2 regions of the Arthrobacter sp. sptzw42 genome follow, and region 2 is predicted to be linked to the other one. Evidence: riboswitches for the same ligand, from Rfam matches in the RefSeq annotation. Region 2 holds a riboswitch; the other holds the start of a gene.
The links. A riboswitch is a leader RNA that binds a small molecule or an ion and turns the genes downstream of it on or off. The one in region 2 is predicted to bind S-adenosylmethionine.
Positions count from the first base shown of each region.

Region 1: linked by a shared signal. The riboswitch ahead of AC5RT4_RS04270 (DUF1737 domain-containing protein) and the one ahead of metX (homoserine O-acetyltransferase MetX) in region 2 are both predicted to bind S-adenosylmethionine.

Region 1 is NZ_JBNHEX010000003.1:43,797-47,200, forward strand. It holds gene AC5RT4_RS04255 (DUF1905 domain-containing protein) at 1-203, shown strand, start outside; gene AC5RT4_RS04260 (O-succinylhomoserine sulfhydrylase) at 205-1,413, opposite strand; gene AC5RT4_RS04265 (rhodanese-like domain-containing protein) at 1,414-1,824, opposite strand; gene AC5RT4_RS04270 (DUF1737 domain-containing protein) at 1,821-2,099, opposite strand; SAM riboswitch class IV at 2,113-2,227, opposite strand; gene opgC (OpgC domain-containing protein) at 2,572-3,404, shown strand, end outside.
Region 2 is NZ_JBNHEX010000001.1:358,695-362,098, reverse strand. It holds gene AC5RT4_RS01625 (MFS transporter) at 1-595, opposite strand, end outside; gene metX (homoserine O-acetyltransferase MetX) at 774-1,889, opposite strand; SAM riboswitch class IV at 1,902-2,017, opposite strand; gene AC5RT4_RS01615 (bifunctional o-acetylhomoserine/o-acetylserine sulfhydrylase) at 2,120-3,404, opposite strand, start outside.

The DNA of each region.
Region 1 (3,404 bases), on a different contig from region 2:
ATGACATCCGGGTCCGCGCTGCAGGTGCCGGGACGGCATTCGGCTCGATCAAGGTCACCGCGAAGGTCGGAGAGCACTCCTGGCAGACCTCGCTGTTCCGGGACACCAAGAGCGATTCCTACCTTTTGCCGGTGAAGAAGGAGACCAGGGACAAAGCGCAGGTCGGTGCAGGTGACGGCATTGCCGTCCAGCTCTCCGTCTAGGCTAAATCTGCTTCAGCGCCTGTTCGAGGTCGCCGATCAGGTCGTCCACGTCCTCCAGCCCCACGGATAGCCGCACCACGCCGTCGCTCAGGCCGATGGCTGCGCGGCCCTCCGGACCCATCGCGCGGTGAGTAGTGGTGGCGGGGTGGGTAATGAGGGACTTTGAGTCGCCCAGGTTATTGGAGATATCGATGATGCGGAGGCCGTCCAGCAGCGCAAAGGCAGCCTCCTTGCCCGAGCGGGCACCCGTCGTCGCCAGTTCCAGGGTCAGGACCGTCCCGCCGGCACTCATCTGCCGGGCCGCCAGCTCGTACTGCGGGTGCGACTTCAGGAGCGGGTACTTCACCCAGCTCACGGCAGGCTGCTGTTCCAGCCATTCGGCCAGCTGCAGGGCTGACGCCGAGGAGTGGTTGACGCGGAGGGCCATTGTCTCCAGGCCCTTGGTAAGCACCCAGGCGTTGAAGGCGGACAGCGATGGACCGGTGTGGCGCATCAGCTGCTTGACCGGGCCGTCAATGAATTCCTTGGTGCCCAGGATGGCGCCGCCCAGCACCCGGCCCTGGCCGTCGATGTGCTTGGTGCCGGAGTAGACAATCACGTCGGCGCTGAGCTGGCCGCAGCGCTGCAGCAGGGGAGTGGCGAAAACGTTGTCCACCACCACAGTGGCACCTGCGGCATGTGCCAGCTTACTGACCGCGGCGATGTCCACGATTTCCTGCATGGGGTTGGACGGGGATTCAAAAAACACAGCGGTGGTGGGCTCGGACAACGCAGAGCGCCACTGCTCCAGGTCAGGCCCGTCCACAAAAACCGTTTCGACACCCCAGCGCGGAAGGATCTCGTTCAGGATCACGAAGCAGGAACCGAACAGGGACCGGGCGGCCACCACGCGGTCACCTGCAGCCAGCAGGGCACCCAAAGCGGTGAAGACCGCGGACATGCCCGACGCCGTCGCAAAGCATGCCTCGGTTCCCTCGAGGAGGCGGAGCCGTTCCTGGAAGGTGGCCACGGACGGGTTGCCGTAGCGGGAGTACACAAAGCGCTCGTCCTCACCGGTGAAGGCCCGTTCAGCAGCGGCTGCGGATTCGTACACGAACCCGGAATTCAGGAACACGGCCTCGCTGGTTTCCTGGAAATTGGTGCGGTCCAGCCCGCCGCGCACGGCCTGGGTGTTGCTGCTCCAGCCGGCGGCGTCTTCGTTGAAGGTCACTTAGTTCTTTCCGAGGTTGGTGGGCAGGCCGCGGTTCTTCCAGCCGTTGACGGTGCGTTCGCCGTAGCGGTCCGGCTCGCCCTCGAAGCCCTCCAGCACGTTGTAGGACGTAAAGCCGGCCTGGGTGGCAGCAATCGCAGCCGCGATGGACCGCTGCCCCGAGCGGCACAGGAAGATCAGCTCCGTCGATGAGTCCTCCGGAGCCTGCTGGGCGAGGGAACTGATGAAGTCGGGGTTGGGAATGCCGCCCGGAAACGTCCACTGGATGAACAGCGGATCATTGTCGGTGGCCTTGGTGTCAGGAATGCCGATGTGGGCCCATTCGCCCTCGGTCCGCACATCCACGAGGATGGCTCCCTGCTCCAGTTTGTCCCACGCCTCCTGGGGCGTCAGGTCTCCCGCGTAGCTCATGCGTGGCCCTCGCCGTCGAACTCGAGGTCCTCGCCGGCGGCCTCAAGGTTATCCACCGCGGTGGCAACGGCGGCATCAGCGGAGGCGATCGCTGCCGGAAGGACCAGGGCCTGCGCCACTATCACCTGGCCGTCGTTGGTGGTGGCGGCCGGGCTGCCGTGAAGCACGTAGCCCTCGGCCAGGGCGGCCGAAATCCGTTCACAGAAAGTCCGGTCGTCCGGGCCGGTGACGAGCCGGTACGAAAGTCTCTCTTCAGGGGCAGGTGCGTCAGACACGACGGATCTCCTTCTCTCACGCTTGCAACACGATTCGGTCGATATGCCGAGTATTCACCTGAGGCACCCCGCCGCGGAAGGAGGGTTGCCGACCGGTTAGTCAGGGCTTGGCACCGGTACTCATTACTCCCAAAAAACGTAACACTTGGCGGGCATGCCCGCACCGCCGTCGTCGTCATGTTCCGTAACTGAACCGGCCCTGCCCGCTGAGCGGCCGGCACGCCAGTTTCGGTAACGCACGACGGCGGGACTCGCCCCGGCGTCAAGGCACCTGGCGTGCTGCACATATTGATGCCGGATAAAGTTCTTTTGGGGCAGGCCGCCCCGTCATTGGAGTATCAGCTTCGGGGGTCCCATCAGCACGTCATCAGCCGCCGCGCCCAAGCGCGGGCACAACAGCCCGCTGCCTGCCCGGACTTCCCGCAACGGCTTGCTGGTCCTGACCCGCGCCACGGCCGCCTTCCTTGTTTTGATGCTGATGGCAGTCCTGCTGATAGTGCTGCCGGCGGGACCAGCCCGTGCGGCAGAGACCTTTCCGGGCGACGGCAAGCCGCTGCTGGGCGCTGTGCTGGAATGGGGCGAGGACACCGCTGCCGGTTTCGCCGGCCGCCTGGGTGCCTCACCGGCCCTGCTCGGGCACGACATAGCCATCCCGTTCCGCGCCTCGGAGAAAAATGACATCCGGGGCTTCCTGGAACAGTCAGGTGAACAAGGCGCACATGCAATGCTCACGGTGCAGCCCACGGTTCCGCTGGACCAGATCACTGCAGACACCGCTTCAGCATTCGCCGGCGAAGTGGCCGATCTGACAGGCAACTTCAAAGGCCACGTGCTGATCCGTTTTGCCCCCGACATGAATGCCAGCTGGGTGGAATGGGGCCAGCAGCCCAGCGCCTACCGGTCCGCCTTCCAGGCCGTCGCCGCAGCCTTCAACAATCTCGACGGCGGCCGTACCGCCATGGTGTGGGAGCCCTACCTGGGCAAGGACTACCCCTTCAACCGGCACCGGAATGCGCCGGTGCCGGGAAGCGAAGGTTTCGCCCTGCTCGATACCAACCGCGACGGCGCGTGGGACGGCTCGGACGCGGCCTATAGCCCTTACTATCCGGGGGACGAGGCGGTGGACTGGGTGGGGCTGACAGCATTCCACGACGACACGGCCGGCGGGGCGCCCGTCAATACCGTTCCCCGGCAGGGCGAACTTCAGGAAATGCTTACTGCATCGGGTAGCGAAAACTTTTACGCAACGTATTCGGAGGGTAAAGATAAGCCGTTCCTGCTGCAGACGTCCGCCTTCTACAGCCC
Region 2 (3,404 bases):
CCCAGCCGAGGAATGCTTCCTGGGAAAGCGTGGCAGAAAGGGTGAACAGCACGCCGGTGGCCAGGAGGTTGCCGAGGGGAACGGCGGACTGCGGCCAGCTGGACCAGAACCCGCGGGACTTGTTCGGGCTGTGCTCGGCAACGAGCAGCACGGCGCCGCCCCACTCCCCGCCGACGGCGAAGCCCTGGACGAAGCGCAGGAACACCAGGAGGGCCGGGGCCCAGTAACCGATCTGGGCAAAGGTGGGCAGGCATCCCATGAGGAAGGTGGCCACGCCCACCAGGATGATGCTCAGCTGCAGCAACTGCTTGCGGCCGAACTTGTCCCCGAAGTGGCCGAAGACAATGCCGCCGATCGGGCGGGCCACGAAGCCTACGGCGTAAGTAACGAAGGCAGCGATGATGCCGTCGAGTTCCGTCCCTGAGTTGGGGAAGAACATTTTGCCGAACACCAGGGTGGCGGCCGAGGCATAAAGGAAAAACTCATACCACTCAACTACGGTGCCGGCCATGGAGGCCGTCACTACTTTCCTCAGGCCTGTGGATTTGACGTCGGTTTCCTCTGGCCGCCGTGCGGCGGAGTGTTCCGTACTCATGTGAACTCCTTCGGCGTCGTCTTCGACACCACTGGGACAGTCTGTAGCGGATGCGTGTGGTTTTGGTCACGAACCGCCGGGTCCCATCGAGTATGGTCCTCCCAAACGCGCAGCTCAACGCCGAATGATGCAGAGTGCATCTGCATTAATGCACACGGGCAGGCTTGTGGGGCCGGGGCTACTCCGAAAGATGGTCCCGCAGCTGGCTCCCCAGCTGGGCGATCTCCGTGAGGAATCCGTCGTGCCCGATGGGTGCCTCGATAAGGTGGACGTCTACCTCGCCGGGGAGGGCACGGGCCAGTTCCCATGACTGGGACGGGAAGTAGAGCCGGTCAGAGTCCACCGCCGCTACAAAGAACCGTGCAGTGCAAGCGGACAGGGTCTGGACGAGGGCTCCACGCCCCCTGCAGATGTCATGGCTCATGAGCGCTTCGGTGATGGCGATATAGCTGTTGGCGTCAAACCTCTGGACCAGTTTGCTGCCCTGGTGGTCCAGGTAGCTTTCCACCTGGTAGCGCCCGCGCGCTGCAAGCTGCTCGCCTTGAAACGGTGATTCGGGAGCCTGCGGCGCACGGCCGAACCTGCCGTCCAGCTCGACCGGAGAGCGGTACGTGATGTGGGCGATCCGCCGGGCGAGGGCCAGCCCCTCCTCGGGGGCGGGGCCGCCGTAGTAGTCGCCGCCGTTGAAGTTGGCGTCCTGCCGGATGGCGAGCGTCTGTGCCTGGGCGAAGGCGATCTGTTCTGCCGTGCTCGCGGCACCAATGGAGATCACGGCGCAGCGCTGCACCCGTTCCGGAAAGGTGACGGCCCATTCGAGGGCGCGGGCGCCGCCCATTGAGCCGCCCAACACGGCGTACCAGCTCCGGATTCCGAGCTGGTCTGCCAGCCGGGCTTCGGCCACGGTGCTGTCCCGCAGGGTCACCAGCGGAAAACGCGAACCCCACGGTTTTCCGTCCGGGGCAGGCGACGAGGGCCCGGTCGAGCCGTAGCAGCCGCCCACAATATTTACGGACACCACGAAGAAGCGGTTGGTATCCACTGGTGCGTCCGGCCCGGCGAGTTGTTCCCACCAACCGGGCTCCTCGGTGTCGCCCCGGGTCACGTGGGTGCTGCCGGTCAGTGCATGTTCGATCAGGACGGCGTTGCTGCCGTCCTCGTTCAGGGTGCCCCAGGTTTCGTAGGCCACAACAACGTCCGGCAGGTAACCGCCGGCTTCGAGCTTCAGCCCGCCGATGGAGGCGTAGCGGACAATGCCGTGTTCGGGGACAGTTGTACGGGTGACGGTAACCGTCATGGCAAGACCTCTTCTACGCGCTTGCCCGCCGTCATATGACCGGCAGGCCAGGTCTTCACCCGGGGCACCCCGCCGCGGAAGGAGGGTTGCCGGCCAGCAAGCCGGGGCTGTCACTGGCACTCATGACCTGGTTCGAGTGTACGAAACAGCCCCTGCCTGCCGCCAAGAGTGTGACTGGTTGTGACTTCCCCGGCCCGTTGCTGCCCCCGGGCGCCCACCCTGTGGGAGGGCTAGGCTCCGGTGGCCTCCTTGGCCGCGCGGAAGCCGGCTTCGAGGTCGGCCAGGATGTCATCGATATGTTCGATCCCCACCGAAAGCCGCACCAGGCCGGGGTTCACGCCCGCCACCACCTGCTGCTCGGGCGACAGCTGGCTGTGGGTGGTCGACGCCGGATGGATCACCAGCGACCGGACGTCGCCGATGTTCGCCACGTGGGAGTGCAGCTCCAGCGCGTCTACAAAACGCTTGCCCGCCTCCGCGCCACCGGCAAGGTTGAACGACACGATGGCGCCGGTCCCCTTGGGGCCGTATTTGCGGCCCCGCTCGTACCAGGGGCTGGAGGGAAGCCCCGCATAGGCGACCGATTCGACGTCGTCACGCGCTTCCAGCCACTGGGCAACTTCCAGGGCGTTGGCAACATGCCGTTCCACCCGCAGGCTCAGCGTCTCCAGACCCTGGGCGATGAGGAAGGCGTTGAAAGGCGACACCGCCGAGCCGAGGTCCCGCAGCAGCTGCACACGGGCCTTCAGGATGTAGGACAGGTTCGCGCCGAGGGCACCGTCTGCGCCGAGATCGCGGGCGTAGACAAGCCCGTTGTAGGTGGGGTCCGGGGTGTTGAAGCCCGGGAACCGGGCAGGGTCCTTGCCAAAGTCGAACTTTCCGGAGTCGACGATCACTCCGGCAATGGCGGAGCCATGGCCGCCGAGGTACTTGGTGGCTGAGTGCACCACAATGTCAGCACCCCATTCGAGCGGCCGGATCAGGTACGGGGTGGACAGGGTGTTGTCCACGATCAGTGGAACGCCGGCGTCGTGCGCCACCTGGGACACGCCTTCGATGTCCAGGACGTCCTGCCGCGGATTGGACACCACTTCGCCGAAGAAGAGCTTGGTGTTGGGCTGGACTGCCCCGCGCCACTGGTCCAGGTTGTCCGGATCTGCCACGAAGGTGACTGAAATCCCGAATTTCTTGAGTGTATGGGCAAAGAGGTTGTAGGTGCCGCCGTAGAGGCTGGGGCTGGCGACGATGTGGTCCCCTGCCTCGGCGATGTTCAGGACGGCAAAGGTCTCGGCGGCCTGGCCGGAGCTGAGCAGCAACGCTCCCAGGCCGCCTTCCAGGCTGGCGATCCGCTGCTCCACCGCTTCCTGCGTGGGATTGCCGATCCTGGTGTAAATGGGTGCCAGCTCGGCCAGGGCAAAGCGGTTGGCGGCGCTTTCAGCGCTGGGGAAGACAAAGGACGTGGTCTGGTAGATGGGAAGGGCCCGGGCGCCGGTGGCACCGTCCGGCTCCTGCCCT